One region of the Micromonospora sp. IBSANI012 genome, then DNA from elsewhere that is predicted to be linked to it. Evidence: riboswitches for the same ligand, from Rfam matches in the RefSeq annotation. Region 1 holds a riboswitch; the other holds the start of a gene.
The links. A riboswitch is a leader RNA that binds a small molecule or an ion and turns the genes downstream of it on or off. The one in region 1 is predicted to bind cobalamin.
Positions count from the first base shown of each region.

Region 1 (9,675 bases):
CGTCCCCGCAGAGGTCCCGGCCGAAGGCCAGCTCGGCCGTCACCGCCTCGTCCAGCATGGTCCGCACCTCATCCGCCATCGCCTCGTCGAACAGCGACGGCTCCTCGGCGCGGACGGTGTCGACCACCGAGAAGGCGAACTCCATGTGCATCGACTCGTCGCGGAACACCCAGTTGGTGCCGGTGGCCAGCCCCGAGAGCAGCCCACGCGAGCGCAGCCAGTAGACGTAGGCGAAGGCGCCGTAGAAGAACAGCCCCTCCACGCAGGCCGCGAAGCAGATCAGGTTGAGCAGGAACGCCCGCCGCTCCGCCCGGCTCTCCAGCCGCTGCAGGCCGCCGATCGAGTCGATCCAGCGGAAGCAGAACTCCGCCTTGTCCCGGATCGACGGGATGTGCTCGACCGCCGCGAACGCCTTCGCCCGCTCGTCGTGGTCGGGCAGGTAGGTGTCGAGCAGGGTCAGGTAGAACTGGACGTGCACCGCCTCCTCGTAGAGCTGGCGGGAGAGGTAGAGGCGGGCCTCGGGCGCGTTGACATGCTGGTAGAGGTTGAGCACCAGGTTGTTCGCCACGATCGAGTCGCCGGTGGCAAAGAACGCCACCAGGCGGTGGACCAGGTGCCGCTCGCCGGCGGAGAGCGTGGCCAGGTCGGGTACGTCGGAGGCCAGGTCCACCTCCTCCACCGTCCAGGTGTTGCGGATGGCGGCCCGGAACCGCTCGTAGAAGTCCGGGTAGCGCATCGGTCGCAGGGTCAGGTCCATGCCGGGGTCGAGCAGCATCGTCACTGGCAGGCCTCGCAGATCTCGGGGTTCTCCAGCGAGCAGGCGACCGCGTCGCTCTCGCCGACGGACAGGGTGAGCAGGGCCGGTGCCGCCGGTCGCGGCGAGGGCACGGGTGCGGCGGCCGGCGCGGCGGCGACCGTGGTCTGCGCGATCCGGGTCGCCGGGCGGGACCGCAGGTAGTAGGTGGTCTTCAGCCCGGCCCGCCAGGCGTAGGCGTACATGGAGGAGAGCCGGCCGATGGTCGGGCTGGCCTGGAACAGGTTGAGCGACTGCGACTGGTCCACGTACGGGGCGCGGGCGGCGGCCAGGTCGATCAGCGCCTTCTGCGGCAGCTCCCAGGCGGTGCGGTGCAGCGCCTTCAGCTCCGCCGGCAGGTCCAGCTCCTGCACCGAGCCGTCGGCCCGCTTGATCGCGTCCCGGGTCTGCGGGGTCCACCGGCCCAGCCGCTTCAGGTCGGCGACCAGATGCCGGTTGACCTGGAGGAACTCCCCGGAGAGGGTCTCCCGCTTGAAGACGTTGGAGACCAGCGGCTCGACGCACTCGGCGCAGCCGGCGATCGAGGCGATGGTGGCCGTCGGCGCGATCGCCACCAGCAGCGAGTTGCGCAGCCCGTGCCGGGCCACCTTCTCCCGCAGCGCCGCCCACGCCTCCGGTCGGGTCGGTCGGGCGTCCGGCCAGTGGTCCGGGTGCAGCACCCCGCCGGCCGCCCGGGTCAGCGGGTACGCCGGGTGCGCGCCGCGCTCCGCCGCCAGGTCGGCGGAGGCGTCGTACGCGGCCAGGGCGACCTCCTCGGCGATCCGGGTGGACAGCGCCAGCGCCGCCGGCGAGTCGAACGGCAGCCGCAGCGCGGCGAAGACGTCGGCCAGCCCCATCACGCCCAGCCCCAGCGGCCGCCACCGCCGGTGCGCGGTGGCCGCCTGCTCGGTGGGGAACCAGTTCCGGTCGATCGCCCGGTCCAGCGCCCCCACCGCCAGCCGGACCGTCGCGGCGAGCCCGGCGAAGTCCATGCCACCGTCGACCAGGTGGGCGGCCAGGTTGACCGAGCCGAGCGTGCAGACGGCCGTCTCGGCGTCGCTGGTCACCTCCAGGATCTCGGTGCACAGGTTGGAGTGGTGCACCACGCCGCCGCCCGCGCCGACCTGGTTGCAGGTGCGGTTCGCCGCGTCCTTGAACGTCATCCAGCCGTTGCCGGTCTGCGCCAGGGTGCGCATCATCCGGCCGTACAGGGTGCGGGCCGGCAGCGTCCGCACCGCCTTGCCGGCGGCCTCCGCCGCCCGGTACGCGGTGTCGAACTCCGCGCCCCACAGGTCGACCAGCTCCGGCACCTCCTTCGGGTCGAACAGCGACCAGTCGGCGTCCGCCTCGACCCGGCGCATGAACTCGTCCGGCACCCAGTTGGCCAGGTTCAGGTTGTGCGTACGCCGGGCCTCGTCGCCGGTGTTGTCCTTCAGCTCCAGGAACTCTTCGATGTCGGCGTGCCAGGTGTCCAGGTAGACGCAGGCCGCGCCCTTGCGCCGGCCGCCCTGGTTGACCGCCGCCACGCTGGCGTCGAGGGTGCGCAGCCAGGGCACGATGCCGTTGGAGCGGCCGTTGGTGCCCCGGATCAGCGACCCCCGCGAGCGCACCCGGGACCACGAGATGCCGATCCCACCGGCGAACTTGGACAGCTTCGCCACCTGCGTGTAGCGCTCGTAGATCGAGTCCAGCTCGTCACGGGGCGAGTCGACCAGGAAACAGGAGGAGAGCTGCTGGTGCCGGGCGCCGGCGTTGAACAGCGTCGGCGAGCTGGGCAGGTAGGCCAGCCGGGACATCAGCCGGTACAGCTCGCCGGCCTGCTCCACGGTGTCGGACAGGCCGGTGGCCACCCGCAGCCAGAAGTGCTGCGGCCGTTCCAGCACCGCCCGGCTGCGCGGGTGGCGCAGCAGGTAGCGGTCGTGCAGGGTGCGCAGTCCGAAGTACTCGAAGGCGTCGTCGCCGGCGTGGTCGACCAGGGCGTCGAGGGCGTCGGCGTGCGTCGCGACGAAGCCGGCGAAGCCCGGGTCCAGCAGGCCTTCGGCGTACGCGGCGGCGACGCTGTCGCTGAAGCTGCCGATGCCCTGGCCGGTGGTCTCGTCGGCGATCCGCCCGGCGAGCAGGCGGGCGGCCAGCCGGGCGTACCCGGGCTCCTCGGCGGTGAGCCCGGCCGCCGCGGCGATGGCCAGCCGGGTCAGCTCGTCGGTGTCCGCGCCGGCGGTGCGCCCCGACTCGACCAGGGCGAGGATCCGCTCCGGGTCGGTGTCGGGCAGGTCGTGGTGGTGTCGGTGCAGCAGGTCCCGCAGTGCCCCGACCGGGGGTGGGGCGATGGTGGATGACGCCGTCACGTGCTCTCCTGGGTGGTCGGTGTGGACCGCGGGAGGGCACGACGGCACGCCGGATTGCCACCGGTCGGTGTGCCGGCGGTGCTCCGTACGGCTCGACGACCCTCCCACGAGGCCCCGAGGTGGTCCGCGCGCCCGGTGGGCACGCCCTGCTGGCAGGTCTTCGGACTCGCGGGCAGACGCGTCCGGCGCGTTCGCCTACTGGCCGTCGCTTCCCGGGCCCCGTCGGGCCCAGTGCTCGTGACGGCGGTCGTTCCCGCTCACCGCTGCGGGGCAGTCCCGGATTCGCACCGGGTTCCCTGTTCGGCGCGACGCCTGGCGGACGTCGACGCCTGGCGGACCCTTGGGGGGTCGCACCAGCAGTGAAAGTGATCCTAGATGTAGTGGGTCGCAAAAAGCCAACACACCATATGCTGTGGGCGTGTCGCGTCGTTGAGAAAATCCGCGCCGCGTACAACCTGGACGGCGGCCGACCCCGTCAGCGGGGTGAACGTTCACGGACGGGATGGGTGGATGCGGGCGGACCTGGAACAGGAGTACGTCGAGTACGTCACGTCACGGCTGCCGGCGCTACGCCGGATCGCCTGCCACCTGACCGGGGACGCGCACCGTGGCGACGATCTGGTCCAGACCGCCGTCACCCGGCTCTACGTCGGCTGGCGGCGGGCCCGGGAGGCGGACAACGTCGACGCGTACGTGCGTACCGTGCTGGTCCGGGTCTTCCTCGACGAGAAGCGCCGGCTCTGGTCCCGGGTCCGCCTGGTCGACACGCCACCCGAGCCGGCACCCGCCCCGACCGGCGACGCGGTGGAGGACCGGGAGCTGCTGCACGCCGCGCTCGCCCAGGTGCCGCCCCGGCAGCGGGCCGTGCTGGTGCTGCGCTTCCTGCACGACCGGCCGGTGGACGAGGTGGCCGCCACCCTCGGCTGCACCGCCGGCACGGTCAAGAGCCAGACCTCGCACGGCCTGGCCAGCCTGCGCCGGCTGCTCGGCACGGACGCCTACGCGATCACCGGAGAGGGGATGTGATGGAGGAGAAGCTGCTGGCGCCGCTGCGGGACGTACCGCTCCCGCCGTCCGCCGTGGACCTGCACCGGGCCGTACGCGACGGGCGTCGGCAGGTGCGGCGGCGACGGATCGCCGCGACGGCCACCGCCGGGCTCGCGGTGGTCGCGGTCCTGGCCGCCGCCCCGGTGCTGGTCGGCCGGGCGGACCGGCCGACGCCGGTCACCCCCGCGATCACGCCCTCCCCGACGGCGACCGCCGCGCCCATGCCGGCGGCCGCCCCGGCCGCCTTCGACCCCGCCCGGCAGTACGCCGAGTTCGGTTGGGTGCCCCCCGTCATGACCGACCGGACCGTCCGGACCGGAACCGACCAGCTCGCGTTGACCGCCTCGGCGCCGCAGACGTCACAGCTGCCCGTCAAGGACGCGCCCGCCGCCGAACTGCGGCTCGTTTCCGCCGGCAGGGACATCACGCTCGGCATCGACCGGGACTTCGCCGTGGCCGCCGGCCGGGCGGGCTCCGCCGGCCTGGAGCCGGCCGAACCGGTCAACGGCCGGACCGCCCGCTGGAACGCGAACGCCACCGTCGAGCCCCGGTCCGCTGCGCTGCGCTGGGAGTACGCCCCGGGCGCCTGGGCCGAGGTGATCGTGCGGCACACCCCCGTAAGCGCCGGCGACCCGCGCGCCGTCGCCCGGCGGATCGCCCTCGACATCCGCTACGCCGTGGATTGGCCGATCCGGCTGCCGGTGCGCTTCGCCACGCCCCCGGCCGGCCTGAAGCCGATGGCGTACCTGGTGACCAGGAGGGCGCACGGCGGCTGGGACGTCGAACTGTCCTACGGCGCCGGCAAGCGGACGAAGTACGGGGACTGGCCGCTGGTCGTGCTGGTGCTGCCCCTCACGTTCCCGACCGGCGACGGGGTGATCGCCCCGCCCGACTCCCGGATCGACGGCCACCCCGCCCGCCGGCGCTCGTCGGTCGACGGCGGCGCCAGCCTCCAGGTCTACTGGGTCCAGGGTCTCTACCTTGAGATGACCGCGCACGACAAGGCCACCCTGCGCAAGCTCGGCGGCAACCTGGACGGGCTGTTCCGCAGCGCCACCCTCCACCCGGAGGTCGACGACTGGCGCTGACGTCGACCGGGCGGCGGAATTCGTCCCCGCCGCCCGGTTTGCGACCGCATCTGCCGGGAAGTCGGGGAACGTGCGAGCGCTGATGAACAAGATCGAGCAGAACGCCGCGCTGGACCCGGTCGGCGACCGGCTCCAGCGGGCCGTCCAGTCGACCCTGCGCGGGCAGCGGGTCCGTGACCTGCTGCATGGCGTCTGGCTGGGCCATCCGCTGCACCCGGCGATGGTGCAGGTGCCGGTGGGCGCCTGGATCAGCGCCGCCGTGCTGGACCTGCTGCCCGGCCAGCGCAAGGCCGCGACCACCCTGATCGGGCTCGGTACGGTGAGCGCCCTCCCGGCCGCCGTCGCCGGGCTGAACGACTGGGCCGCCCTGGCCCGGGACCAGCGCCGGGTCGGGCTGGTGCACGCCGCCTCCAACTCCGTCGCGCTGGTGTTCTACGCCGGCTCGCTCGCCGCCCGGATGCGCGGCCGGCACGGCATGGGGCGGGCACTGGCGTACCTGGGACTGAGCGCGGCCAGCGCCGGGGCGTACATCGGCGGGCACCTGGCGTACAAGCAGGGCGCCCAGGTCAGCCAGAGCATCTCCGAGCTGCACCGGATGACCGACGAGTGGAAGGCCATCGCCGACCTGTCGACCCTGCCGCAGCGCGAGCTGATCACCCGCGAGGTGGACGACGTCTCGGTGATCCTCTACCGGCACGGCGACGACGTCACCGTGATGCTGGAACGCTGCCCGCACCAGAGCGGCCCGCTCGGCGAGGGCGAGGTGCAGGAGATCGACGGCCACACCTGCGTGGTCTGCCCCTGGCACGGCTCCGCGTTCCGGCTCAACGGCGGCGAGGTCGTGCACGGCCCGGCCGCCAACGACCAGCAGCTCCTGCCGACGCGGGTGGTCGACGGAATCCTCCAGACCAAGCTGCCCTGACCTCCCACCGGCCACCTGGCCGGACCGCGGTGGCCCGGGCCAGGCGGCCTGTCGGCCCACCGATTGCGGGCACGGCAGGGCCTCGCCGTGGGCCGGGCCAGGGACCTGCCGGTTCCGGTCGCGAGCGCCGCTGATCACGCCGGCCCGCTGTTCGTGGGCGCGGCCGGATGCGCGTACCCGGCTCAGTCGCGGCGGTGGCGAGCGCGGGCGGCCGCGACGGCCCGGGCCGGACGGCGGCGCAGCCCGAGCACCGCGCCGATCTGCGCGCCGACGATGCTGGCCACGGCGAGCACCGCGGAGACCGCCAGCGGCCGGTTCATCCCGTCGTCGTCGGTGGCCCGCGACGCCCCGGCCGCCATCGCCGGGGGCGCCCCCGCCGGCCGCTCCACCTGCGGCGGCATCGTCCGCGGCGCCGGCTGTCCCGGCGTCGCGCCGGTCCCGCCCGGTCCGACCTGACCGCCCGGAGTACCCGGTCCGACCTGACCGCCCGGAGTACCCGGTCCGACCTGACCGCCCGGAGTACCCGGTCCCGCCTGCTCGTCGGGGACCGGCGACCCGATGCCGCCGGGGGACCCCTTCGGCGAGCCCGGGGACGCGGCCGGCGGATGCGGCGACGGCTTGCGCGGCGTCGACGGTTCGGCCACCAGCCGGCCGGTCGCGTGCGTGCGTGCGCCGCCGTCCTCCGCCTGCGCCGGCAGCTTGATCAGCTGGCCCGGCCGGATCCGGTCGGCGTCGGGCAGCCGGTTGAGGCGGGCCAGCTCCTGGTAGCGGTCGAAGTCGTCCAGGTAGCGTTCCGCCACCTCGCCCAGGTAGTCGCCCTTGGCGACCCGGTAGACCGGCGGGGCCGGCTGCGGCCGGGCAGCCTCGGCGGCGGCGCCCTCCGGGACCGCCCCCGTCGACCCGACGGGCGGCGCCGCGAGGACCATGGTCGTGCCCGCCGCCGGCAGCGCCGCGCCCGTCGCCGGGTGCCCGGTGCTGGCCGTCGCCGGGTACGTCATGGCCGCCGCCGCGCTGGCCGCCGGGCTCGCCGCGATGATCAGCGCGACCGAACCGACCAGGGCCGCCGCGGCCCGTTGCTGCCGGCTCATTCCGGGCAGCCGGGGCGCCGGTCGCCGCGTCGCCTGCGCCGCCAGCTCCACCAGCACGGAGAAGGCGAACGTCGCCCAGCCGAACCAGCCGACCACGGCCAGCGCGCGCAGGAACAACCGACCGTCGTCCCGGCTGGTCAGCGCCGTGCCGACCTCGGACAGGGTGGGTAGCTGGTCGGGCAGTGGATTGCCGGCGAAGGCGAGCAGCGCCACCGGCGCGCCCACCAGCAGCGCGACCAGGACGACCAGCGACCCGAACCCGGTGAGCATCTGGCCGGTCCGCCGAACGGCGGAGCCACGCGGTGCGGTCATGGCGGCCTTCCCTTCCTACGGTGCCCCGGTGAGCGCCCGCGCGGTGGCCTCACCCGAGACGGTGACGGTGTCGTCCATGCCGAAGAGGCCGAGCATGTGCCGGCGGTAGGTGACGGTGACGCGTACCCGGATCTGCTTCTCGCCGTCGACCACGGGGAAGCTCACCGAGTGCCCGGTCGCGCCCGCCGCCGAGAGGTAGTCGCGGACGGCCGCCCGCGCGTCGCCCTCGTCGATCTCCTTCGGGCCGCCCTCGATCGCGCGGGCCCGGTCGACGGCCTGGCCGCCGCTGCGGGCCGCCTCGGCGGCGAGGTCGTCGGCGCGTTGCAGCGAGCGGAGCTGACCGGCGCCGTCGTAGGCGACGCCGATGACCGCGAGCACGCCGGTCATCGTGACGGCCAGGAACAGGCTGACCCGTCCCTCGTCGCGGCCGGCCCGACGGGGGGTCATCCCCGGCTCCGGTAGCGGTCCAGCGGGGAGGTGAAGGTCGCCGAGGCGGTGGTCCGCAGCGGTATCCCGGGCAGCGCCGGCAGCCGCAGGTCGCGGTGGGACACCACGCAGGTCACCGAGACGGTCACGCTCGCCGGCTGCCCGGCCGGGCTGCGGTACGCCGCGTCGAAGCTGGTCGACCGGCCACGTACCGAGCCGCTGAAGGTCATCCGGGGCGCGCCGGCGCAGTTCAGGCGTCGCCAGTCGAGCTGGCGGCGAGCGGCGTCGCGGGCCGCGTCGCGGGCGGTGCCGGCGTCCCGGGAGATCGAGGCGGCCCGGGCGGCGTCGTGCGCGGCCGCCTCCACCGCCTCGTCGGCGATCGCGGTACGCCCGGTCACCCCGGCCAGCACGATCAGCGCGATGAAAGCCGGGGCGAGCACGGCCACCTCGATGGAGACCGAGCCCCGGGCGCGGCCGTCCGCGACGGCGCTCACGGGTTCGTCCAGCGCTCGACGGTGCCGTGCGCGGTCTGCCGGACCCGGAAGCTGACGCCCGGGATGACCGACAGGGACCGGCCGGTGACGGTGCAGGTGACCTCGGTGGCCCCGGTGACGCAGGTCGGCCCCGGGCTGTCCCAGCCGACGAGCCAGTCACCGGCCGCGCCGAGGAACCGGGTGGCCCGCGCCTCGCCCGCCCCGGCCGGCGCCTGGAGCACCCGCTGCGCGTTCACCCCGCTCTGCGCGGCGTTCAGCGCGGTGGACCGGGCGACGAACCACGCGGCCACCTGGACCGAGGCGAAGAGCAGCACCAGCACTGCCGGCATGACGACGGCCAGCTCGACCGGGTTCGCGCCCCGGTCCGTACCCCCGACGGCGAGCCGTCGCCGCGCGGCCCGCACCACGCCACGCACGGCGACCGGTACGGCCCGACCGGCCCCGCCGTTCCGGGCGGCCCGCTCGGGCCGGGTTGCCTGGTCCGGCTGTGCGGCGCGGCCGGACCCAGTCGGGTGGCCGGACCGGGCGGTGTCGTCGGCCGGGACCGCGCGCGCGGCCCGGGTCGTCGGCCCGGGGTGAGGACGGCCGGACACGCCCCGGGGCCGGCCGGTCGGGGCCGCCCGGCCGCTCCGGGGTGCGTCCGGCCAGCTCGTCGGAGGGGTCACGGCGCGGTGGGGACGCTGTCCATCCAGTCGGTGGCCCGCGTCATCACCAGACCGGTGACCGCGATCGCCGCCGCGACCAGCCCGAAGATGATCACCGCGGTCGGCACCGGGCTGTCACCCCGGTCCCCCTCGCGGCGCAGCTCCGCCAACCGTGCGGCCAGCGTGACGTGCAGGTAGGCGATCAGTTGCATGGCGTGCTCCTTGTCGGGGTGGGGACCTACAGGCGGGCCACGAACGGGTAGAGCATGAAACCGAGCAGGACGAAGACCAGCAGCGAACCGGGGATGTCCAGCCGGCTGGTCACCCCCTCGGCGCGGGCCAGGTTGTCGGTGCGGATCTGGTCCCGCAGCGAGTCGGCACGACTGCGCAGGGTCTCGTGGACCTGCGCGCCCTCGCTGCCGGAGGAGCGCATGATCGCCCCGACGTCGCCCAGCTCCGGGATGCCGATCCGCTCGGCCAGTTCCTGGAGCTCGTCCCAGGGCGAGTGCATCTGCA
Region 1 covers NZ_CP199933.1:252,833-262,507, forward strand. Annotated here, with positions in the region: gene ACTWM8_RS01285 (ribonucleotide-diphosphate reductase subunit beta) at 1-775, opposite strand, end outside; gene ACTWM8_RS01290 (ribonucleoside-diphosphate reductase subunit alpha) at 778-3,138, opposite strand; cobalamin riboswitch at 3,280-3,503, opposite strand; gene ACTWM8_RS01295 (SigE family RNA polymerase sigma factor) at 3,649-4,164, shown strand; gene ACTWM8_RS01300 (hypothetical protein) at 4,164-5,273, shown strand; gene ACTWM8_RS01305 (Rieske 2Fe-2S domain-containing protein) at 5,356-6,195, shown strand; gene ACTWM8_RS01310 (LysM peptidoglycan-binding domain-containing protein) at 6,378-7,595, opposite strand; gene ACTWM8_RS01315 (hypothetical protein) at 7,611-8,042, opposite strand; gene ACTWM8_RS01320 (TadE/TadG family type IV pilus assembly protein) at 8,039-8,515, opposite strand; gene ACTWM8_RS01325 (TadE/TadG family type IV pilus assembly protein) at 8,512-8,931, opposite strand; gene ACTWM8_RS01330 (hypothetical protein) at 9,177-9,371, opposite strand; gene ACTWM8_RS01335 (type II secretion system F family protein) at 9,398-9,675, opposite strand, start outside.

Region 2 (9,675 bases), 2.7 Mb from region 1:
GTACAGAGTGGAGTGCGAACGCGGCACGGACCAGCATGGATCGCCGTTCGGGGCGGGGTCCGGCGATCTGGGGCGGGTGTACGACAGGAGCCGACTTGCGTCGTAGGCTGCATCCCGCACGTGATGGACAGGAGGTCGAGGTGGCCGAGACGACGCCGACCGAGGCGATGGTGGCCGAGGTGATGGCCGAGCTGGCCGCGCTCGAGGACCCGAAGATACGCGAGGTGAACGAGAAGCACGGTGACGATCACGGTGTGAACCTCAGCAAGCTGCGCGCGCTCGCGAAGCAGCTGAAGACGCAGCAGGAACTCGCGTGCCAGCTCTGGAAGACGGGTGACACCGCGGCGAGACTGCTGGCGATCCTGATCTGCCGCCCGAAGGCGTTCGAGCGCGACGAGTTGGACGTCATGTTGCGCGAGGCGCGCACACCCAAGGTGCACGACTGGCTCGTGAACTACGTGGTGAAGAAGAACCCGCACTCCGAAGAGCTGCGCCTGGCCTGGTCCGCCGATCCGGATCCAGTGGTCGCGAGTGCCGGCTGGGCGCTGACCACCGAACGCGTGGCGAAGAAGCCCGAGGGCCTGGACCTCGCAGGACTGCTCGACGTCATCGAGGCGGAGATGAAAGACGCCCCGGATCGCCTGCAGTGGGCGATGAACCACTGCCTGGCTCAGATCGGGATCGAGCACGCCGAGCACCGTGCCCGTGCAATCAACATCGGCGAGCGCCTGGAGGTGCTCAAGGACTACCCGACTTCCCCGGGCTGCACGTCTCCGTTCGCGCCCACCTGGATCACCGAAATGGTGCGCCGACAGCACGACAAGTAGGAAGGCTCGCGCTCACACTCGTGCCGCTACTCCCTCAGAACGCGGCACCCGATACGAGCCGGCCGTGAGGGGCCTCACGCCGCCTACGGCTGGAGAGCACACCGGCCCCGCCCGAGTCAGCGGGTGAGATGTCGGGCACCCAACCGCTGGACCGCTTCGTCCCGAACGCCGGTGCGGCGCAGCGTCGGCTGCGGTCGGTTGTCATCCCGTACGCTCAGCTCGCCTACCACGCCGCCTGCTGTCGTGACGTGTCGGCCACCGGCGGCACGTTCGATGCTTCCTCGCTGCTTCCGCGCGGGCGGTCGCTCAGTCGGAGATGCCGGTGTGCCCGACGACCTTTTCCACGGTCAGGCGCACCAGCAGCTCGCCCGGCACGGCGTTGCGCGCCCCGTATGCCTCGGCCAGGTCCGGCCCCATGTAGCGCTCGGCGATGCGGATCGCCCACCGCCGCATCTCGGGCAGGTCCTCGGTGATCGTCGCGCGCCCACGCACCGTCACGAACGCGTACGGCGGCTTCTCGTCGTCGACGCACAGCACGGCCCTGCCGTCGCGGGCGAGGTTGCGGCCCTTCACCGAGGTCTTGCCGGTGTTGAACAGCACGTCGTCGCCGTCGAGTACGAACCACACTGGGACAACGTGCGGCGAGCCGTCGGCCCGTGTCGTCGCGAGCTTGCCGGTGCGGGTGCCGTACGAGACGAACTGCTGCCACTGTCCGTCGATCATCGACTTCGCCATCCGGCCATTATGGTGCCGTCCGGCGTCGCAACCATCGCGGACTGCTGCTGCTGCCTCGCCGCCGCCGTTCACCGTTCACCCGCTGCGCCTGCCAAGTATTTGTTGACCGGTCGTCACGGCGTCGGTACGGTCATGACGCCATCTGCGGCGTCGCGAGGGAAACCGGTGGGAATCCGGTGCGGTCGCGCCACTGTGAGCGGCCTTCGTTTCGGTGATAGGGACGAGGCTGCGAGTCAGGACGCTCCTTCGTCGCAGTCCTTTCGTAGGGGACGCGCCATCCCCAGAGGAGGTCGACTCATCATGTCCAGTGCCACTCCGGCTCGCCCGCTGACTCATCCTGCCGTCTCCCCCCGGATGGTGTGGGCGGTGCTGACCATGGTCGCCGTCCTGCTGCTCTTGACGTACCTCGTGGCGTTTGACCAGGGGGTCGTTTCTCGCAGTGGCATGTACTTGCACGAACTGATGCACGATGGCCGGCACCTGCTCGGCGTCCCGTGCCACTGAGCGCCGCCGCGATGCCTACCTTCAGATCCGTGCTGTTGCGTGGTCTCCTTGCGGGGTTGATCGCCGGCCTGCTCGCCGGGGCCTTCGCCTATTTCGCCGGTGAACCTCGCGTCGAGGCGGCGATCGCTATCGAGGAACAGGCCGTTCACGCCGATCCGGCGACCGGCGCCGAGCACCACGCCGACGAGTTGGTCAGCCGCGAAGGCCAGCGTGGTGGACTGTTCCTCGCCACCGGATTGTTCGGCGTCGCCATGGGCGGTTTGTTGTCCATCGCGTACGCACTGCTACGGCGTCGGCTGCGCATCCGCCACGACGCCCACGCCGCCCTCGCTCTGGCCGGTGCGGCGCTGCTCGGTGCTGTGATCGTGCCATTCGGTAAATATCCGGCCAATCCACCTGCGGTTGGTAACCCCGACACGATCAACCAGCGCACCGGCAGCTACCTGGCAATGGTGATCCTCGGCCTGGTCGCCGTGTGGGCCGGCGCCCTCGCCTACCGATCCATGCGAGCCGGCACACCACAATGGTCCCGCTGTGCCGCCGCTCTCGCTGGCTTCTTGGCCACCGTGGCGGTCGGCTACCTCCTCCTGCCATCGTTCAACGAGGTGCCCGCCGACTTCCCGGCGGAACTGCTGTGGGACTTCCGTCTCGCCTCCCTTGGCACTCAACTGGTGATGTGGGCCGGCATCGGGCTTGCCTTCGCCGCGCTGCTGCACCGTCGACACATGAGGCCCACCGGTAGCGAACCCTCACCTGAGGCGATCGTTCCTGCCCGATCGTGACCACGACCCGGCTTCAACTGGTCGCCCACGCGCCCACCCGTGCCCTACGACTGGTCACCTTTGGCGGCGGAAACGTGGACTTGGACGAGGGCGGCCGACGTGCCGCCCTCGCCCTGGCCAACCAGGCCCCCGCCCGCTGGGGCGAGAGCTGCTGCGTGAGCAGCCCCGCCGAAGCGGCTGTTCAGACCGCTGGGGCATGGGGGTTGCGACCTGCGATCGAACCCGCGATCGCCGATTGCGACTACGGAGACTGGACCGGCCGCACGCTCGACGAGGTCGCCGCGACAAACCCCGACGGCCTGCAGGGATGGCTCACCGACCCTGATGCCGCACCACACGGCGGAGAGAAGCTCACCGCACTCATCGACCGCATCGGCCACTGGCTTCACGCACAGACCGCAGGGTGCGAGCGAATCACCGCGATCACCCACGCGGCAGTGATCCGAGCCGCGCTGGTCAACGTGCTGCAAGCACCGCCCACGGCCTTCTGGCAACTCGACGTCGCACCGCTATCGGTCCTGCACCTACGAGCAGGCAACCGGGGATGGAGAGTTCACCTGGAGGCGGCAGGACCAATGGATGCCGGCAGACTTTGAAGCGGAACTTCTCGCCACTGCCTCGCCACCAGCGGGAACGGCAGCCTATCCGCGGCAGCGGTGAGCTTCCACCGCTACCGACCCGTTCGCGGCAGATGCCGCGGGTCCGGCGGGGTGGGCAGGCCGGCCGGTCCGTGGCATGTGAGGATGCGGCGCATGCGTGCCGTGGTCTTTGACGAGTTCGGTGCCCGACCCGAGGTCCGCGACGTCCGGGACCCGGTGCCACCGTCGGGAGGCGCGGTCATCCGCGTCGAGGCGACCGGGTTGTGCCGCAGCGACTGGCACGGTTGGCAGGGACACGATCCCGACATCCGCCTGCCACACGTCCCCGGCCACGAGTACGCCGGCGTCGTCACGGCGGTCGGGGCCGGCGTACGCGGCTGGCAGCCCGGCGATCGGGTCACCGCGCCCTTCGTCTGCGCCTGTGGGCAGTGCCCCGCCTGCCTCGCCGGGGACCAGCAGGTGTGCGAGCGGCAGACGCAGCCAGGCTTCACCCACTGGGGCTCGTTCGCGGAGTACGTGGCGGTGCAGAACGCCGACGTCAACCTGGTCAGGCTCCCCGACGACCTGGACTACCCGGCCGCGGCGGCCCTCGGCTGCCGCTTCGCCACGGCGTTCCGGGCCGTGGTCAGTCAGGGGCGGGCCGCCGCGGGCGAGTGGGTGGCGGTACACGGCTGCGGCGGAGTGGGGCTGTCCGCGGTGATGATCGCGGCGGCGTGCGGCGCGCAGGTCGTGGCGGTGGACGTTGCCCCCGGTGCGCTCGAGCTGGCCAGGAGCTGCGGGGCCTCGATATGTCTGGACGGTAGTGCCCTCACCGGACCCGGCGAGGTGGCCGCGGCCGTCCGGGAGGCGACCGGCGGCGGCGCCCACCTGTCGCTCGACGCGTTGGGCAGTCACGCCACCTGCACCGCCTCAATCGAAAGCCTCCGGCGGCGCGGACGTCACGTGCAGGTCGGACTCCTTCCCGCCGTCCAGGGCCGCCCGGCCCTGCCGATGGAGCTCGTGATCGCGTTCGAGCTGGAGCTGCGGGGCAGTCACGGCATGCCCGCGCACGCCTATCCGGAGCTGCTCCGGCTGGTCACCGCCGGCGTACTGCGCCCCGCCGAGCTGATCACCCGCACCATCGGCCTCGCCGAGGTGCCCCACGCGTTGGCCACGATGGACCGGGGCACGCCCGGCGGAATGTGCCTCATCAACCCCCGGTAAGTCGCGTACCTCCGACGGGTTGAGCGGACTGCGACACCTCATCGACGACGACCTGGCCACGCGCTTGCACCGGTGTCCACGAAGTAACGATGAGCGGCTGTCACAGGTTGTGGCGGTCGTCCGCCGGCAGGCGGGGTGGCTCTGGTGGCTCGGAGGGCTGGTCGGGCTGACCAAGCTGCGTGACCTGCGTCGGGTCGAGGACCCGAGAGAGGAACGAGCGGGTCCGTTCGTGCCGCGGCGCGCCGAGCACCTCCTGCGGCGGCCCCTGCTCGACCACCACGCCGCCGTCCATGAACACGACCCGGTCGGCGACGTCCCGGGCGAACGCCATCTCGTGGGTGACCACCATCATCGTCATGCCGTCCTCGGCCAGCTTGCGCATGACGGTGAGCACGTCGCCGACCAGTTCCGGATCGAGCGCGGAGGTCGGCTCGTCGAAGAGCATCAGCTTGGGCTCCATCGACAGCGATCGGGCGATCGCCGCCCGCTGCTGCTGCCCACCGGAGAGCTGCGTCGGGAACGCTTGGGCCTTGTCGGTCAGGCCGACCCGCTCCAGGTTGTCCCGCGCGATCCGCTCGGCCTCGGCGCGGCGACGCCGCAGCACACGGCGCTGGGCGATGGTGAGGTTGTCCAGCACGGTCAGATGCGGGAAGAGGTTGAACGACTGGAAGACCATGCCGATGCCGCGGCGTACCGAATCGATCTCGACATCCGGGTCGGTCATCTCGATCCCGTTCACCCAGATCTTGCCGGCGGTCGGCTCCTCCAGCAGGTTGACGCACCGCAGCAGCGTCGATTTGCCGGACCCGGACGGCCCGATGACGCAGACCACCTCGCCGTGGCCGACCTCGAAGTCGATGCCCTTGAGCACTTCGAGCGGCCCGAAGGACTTGTGCAGGTCGCGGATCTCGACGGCGGGCCGGGGTGGGGTGGTCGTCATATGGGTCACCGAGCCTTGGCGTAGCGGAGTTCGAGGCGGCGTACCACCTGGGAGAGGGGCAGGGTGATCGCCAGGTAGGTGAGGCCGGCCACCAGCAGCGGGGTGGCGTTCACCCGGTCGTTCAGCGTGTCCCGACCGAATTTGGTGACCTCGATGGTTTGCGCCGTCACGCCGAGAACGTAGGCGAGCGACGAGTCCTTGGTGAGCAGGATGAGTTCGTTCGTCAGCGGCGGGATCACGATCCGGAACGCCTGCGGGATGACGATGGTGCGCATCGCGGTGAAGTGCGACATGCCGAGGGTGCGCGCCGCCTCCATCTGTCCCTTCGGCACGGCCTGGATGCCAGCCCGGATGGTCTCGGCCATGTACGCCGCAGCGGTCAACCCGAGACCGATCGCGATCGAACCGAACACGCCGCCGGGAATCTCCCGCTCCGGGAAGGCGATGGGAATGCCGTAGCCCACGAGGAAGAGCACCAGCAGCGCGGGCAGACCCCGGAACAGCTCGATGTACGCCGTCGCCACCCAGCGGTACGGAACCACCCGGGACAGCCGCATCAGCGCGAGGACGGTGCCGAACACGAGGCCGAAGGCGAACGCACCCAGCGTGTAGAGGATCGTGTTGCGCAGCGCGACGGTGATGATCGTCGGGAACATCGACTCGATGATGTCGACGCGGAAGAACGCCTCCCTCAGCCTGCCCCAGTCCGCGGCGAAGATCACCACGGCGATGATGGCGATGAAGGCCAGGTACTGGAGCCAGAGGGACAGCCGCTCTCGCTGGCGGCGTCGCAGCTTCACGGTTCGAGACGCTCCTTGCCTACGGGGAGGTTGCGTACGCGGAGGGCGCGCTCGGCGCGCGCCCTCCCGCCACGAGCTTCAATCACGCGTTCGGCTGCTTGCCGATCCACTTCTCGTAGATCTTGTCGTAGATGCCGTCCTGCTTGGCCTTGGCCAGCACCTCGTTGATCTTCTTGAGCAGTTCCGGGTTGCTGTCCTTCTTCACCGAGAACCCGTACTGCTCGCCGGTGTCGAACTCGGCGGTCACCTCGAACCCGCCCGGGTGCTCCTTGATGTACTCGGTCCAGACCGGCAGGTCGTTGATGGCGGCCTCCACCTGGCCGTTGGCGAGGGCCTGCTGCAGGGCGGCGAGATCCTCGAACTCGACGAGTTGCAGGCCCTTCTCCTTCTCAAACTTCCGGGCGTAGTCACGGCCCGTGGTCGCCGCCTGGACGCCGAGCTTCTTGCCCTTGAGGTCGTCGAGCGACTTGTACGGCTTGCCGGTCTTGACCAACATTGCCTGGGTCGCGTCGAAGTACGGATCGGAGAAGTTCATCACCTTCTGCCGTTCCTCGGTGATCGTCATGCCGGCGGCGGCCGCGTCGCACTTGCCCGTGTTCAGATCCTGGCCGGACTTGATGCCCTCGAACGGCGTGTCGACGATCGTCTGCTCGACGCCCAGATCCTTGGCGACCAGGTCCATCACGTCGACGTCGAACCCGATCACCTTGCCGCTGGCATCCTTCGACTGGAAGGGCGCGTACGGCAGGTGGGTGCAGACGGTCAGCTTGCCCTTCTCGATGAGCTTGACCCCGTTCGCCTGGACCTCGCTCTCGTCCTTCTTGGCGCATCCCGCGCTCACCGCGAGGGCGGCGATCGCCACGACGAGGCCAGCCTTGCGGACTGCGCTATCGAACCTCACGGCTGTGTCCCTCCGATTCGGCCCCCCGTGTGACGGGCAGCCAGGGTTGGTACGAAGACGGTGTAACAGGGGACGGTACCTGATCTGACGAGCCGTACCTAGATCACGCCGAGTCGTTGAGTCGATGCTGTAACCGTCACGGTCAGTAAATCCGGCACTCGGCAAGCAACCGGACGGCGGGACGCGACACCAGCAGCCCTGGCAGTCGCGGCCAGGAACGATGACGGGTTCTGGATTCCATCGATCGCTGCCACCGCGATGATCCCTTCGACCACCGACATGGTCACCTGGCCCTGATCCAGAGCCTGCCTGCGCCTGACCCGCTTGGAGGGACCGGGATCAGGACGCGGCCACGTGTGGCCGCAGTGACTGTGACGGTGAACTGTTGGCGCTTTGCGGAGCCGTGCATCTAGGCACCTCGTGTCGGGTTCGGCAGCGGCGGGGTGGCGATGATGCTGTCGGCCTCAGGCGAGCAGCGGTTCGAAGATGTCGCGGCCGAGCGTGACGGCCTGGTCCTGGTCGAGAACAGTGGCGGCCAGGTTGGGATGGTCCGTGATCCACGCCCGAGCGTTGGATGCGCTCGTGAAGAAGTTGATGATGGAACAGCAGGTGTCCACGGAGCGACCAGCGTCTCCGGTGGCCGCGTACACGACCACCGCTTCCGCCGGCCGGTACCTCGCGGCTCCGTTGGTGATGGTCACGCGGACCAGTTGGCCAGTGTGGGGATCGGAGGAGGTGATCATCGCGTCGGCGCCGAGCATGAACGGCATGCCCAACGCGTCGATGGCACACATCGCGAACACCTCGACATCGCCGAATGACACGACGTGCGGCGTTGGCGTTGGCGAGAACGGGTAGGCCGCAACCAGACGCCCGGCGCTGTCGACGGCGACAAGATCTTCCCGGGCAAGTTCCCGCAGCGCCTTCGCGGTGTCCAGGTCCGGCGCGCTGACGCCAGCGCGGATGTCGACGTCAGTGGGGGCAGCCCCGGTGGCGGCGAAGTGACGCAGGATCGCCCGATGCACCTGCCGGAGGCTGTCGGGGAGCTGCTCGGCGCGGCGAGGCCGATCTGTCCGGATCGCATTGCCCAGCTGCTCGCAGCAATCCACCCGGCTCTGCTCCATCGCGGCGGTAGCGGGTTCGGCGGCTATCGCCTGGCGCAGGGCAGCACGGATACGCTCGCCAGTGGGGAGATCTAGGCGACAGGCCGCCGAATCGTCGCCGATGCCGCCCATCACGTCCACACCGTTGACCAGGATCGACGGCGACGGATAGTCCCCCACGACCTCGGTGACCACCGCGAGGGGCAGCCCGAGGTCGGCCAGCGCGGCGCGCAGCTCGTGCCGAGCAGGGGCGAGGTTCGGACAGTCGGGCACGGAACGAAGCTCAACAGCCACCCGGCTCGCTGCTGCACTCTCTGCTGCTGCGGTCATCACAGCCCCTTCCCGCTAGGTGACCGGTGGCATGACGCACACCGCCTGGCCGTCACGGCTCTACCGGTACCAGACTGGACCTTCCAGTGCAGGGGAAGGTCAAGGCGCGACAGCAGGAGGTCACCGGATGCGGATCGGAGAACTCGCCGAGGCAACCGGCACCACCACCAAGACCCTGCGCTTCTACGAAGCCAGCGGCCTGCTCCCACCTCCCACCCGCACCACCGCCGGCTACCGCGACTACGGCGACGAAACGATTGCCCGGCTCGACTTCATCCGCCGGGGCCGTGCCGCCGGACTCACCCTCGCCCAGATCCGCGACATCCTCACCGTTCGCGACACCGGTCACGCTCCATGCGGACACGTGCGCCAGCTGCTCGCGCAGCAGCTCGATGCCATAGACGCTCAACTCGCCGACCTGCACGCCCTGCGGGCCACCGTGGCCCAACTTCACGATTCCGCAGCCAACGCCGAACCCGACACCTGTCCACCGGAGCAGGTCTGCCGTTACCTATAGCCCCTCACCGCAGGCAACTGTCGGACGTTGAAGCGGAACTTGGAGCCGCTCTCCGTCGACCAGCGGGAACGCAGCTCCGCCCCTGCTCAGACGGCGTCGACGCCTGCCATGGCTGCTCGCTGGTTGAGGGCATCTGACGCTGTCTTGTGCCCCCTGTGTGCCCCACACTGCCAGGGGGCTCTCTCGAATCGCCCTGGCCTGCGGTGGTCGTGACCTGCGGGCAGGCGGTCACTCTCCCCGCCAGTCCCCGGCAACCCTCCTCCACTGGGCGGGGCTTGCATCCGGTACCTAGGTACAGGCTTACCGTCGGAGTATGAGCGACCAACACGTCACGACGGATGACTCCTGGGTGCCCGATGTGTGCACCCTGCCGACGGCCGAACGGCCGCTTCGACTCGCCGAGTTCGATCAGTTCTTTCGGGATGCGGTCCGGG
Region 2 covers NZ_CP199933.1:4,218,590-4,228,264, forward strand. Annotated here, with positions in the region: gene ACTWM8_RS19430 (DNA alkylation repair protein) at 141-827, shown strand; gene ACTWM8_RS19435 (PPOX class F420-dependent oxidoreductase) at 1,134-1,634, opposite strand; cobalamin riboswitch at 1,673-1,822, shown strand; gene ACTWM8_RS19440 (CbtB domain-containing protein) at 1,938-2,066, shown strand; gene ACTWM8_RS19445 (CbtA family protein) at 2,096-2,848, shown strand; gene ACTWM8_RS19450 (histidine phosphatase family protein) at 2,845-3,444, shown strand; gene ACTWM8_RS19455 (zinc-dependent alcohol dehydrogenase family protein) at 3,601-4,650, shown strand; gene ACTWM8_RS19460 (amino acid ABC transporter ATP-binding protein) at 4,751-5,590, opposite strand; gene ACTWM8_RS19465 (amino acid ABC transporter permease) at 5,596-6,390, opposite strand; gene ACTWM8_RS19470 (basic amino acid ABC transporter substrate-binding protein) at 6,473-7,252, opposite strand; gene ACTWM8_RS19475 (alkylmercury lyase family protein) at 7,756-8,724, opposite strand; gene ACTWM8_RS19480 (heavy metal-responsive transcriptional regulator) at 8,852-9,241, shown strand; gene ACTWM8_RS19485 (hypothetical protein) at 9,555-9,675, shown strand, end outside.
Region 2: another riboswitch for cobalamin. It lies ahead of ACTWM8_RS19440 (CbtB domain-containing protein); the one in region 1 lies ahead of ACTWM8_RS01290 (ribonucleoside-diphosphate reductase subunit alpha).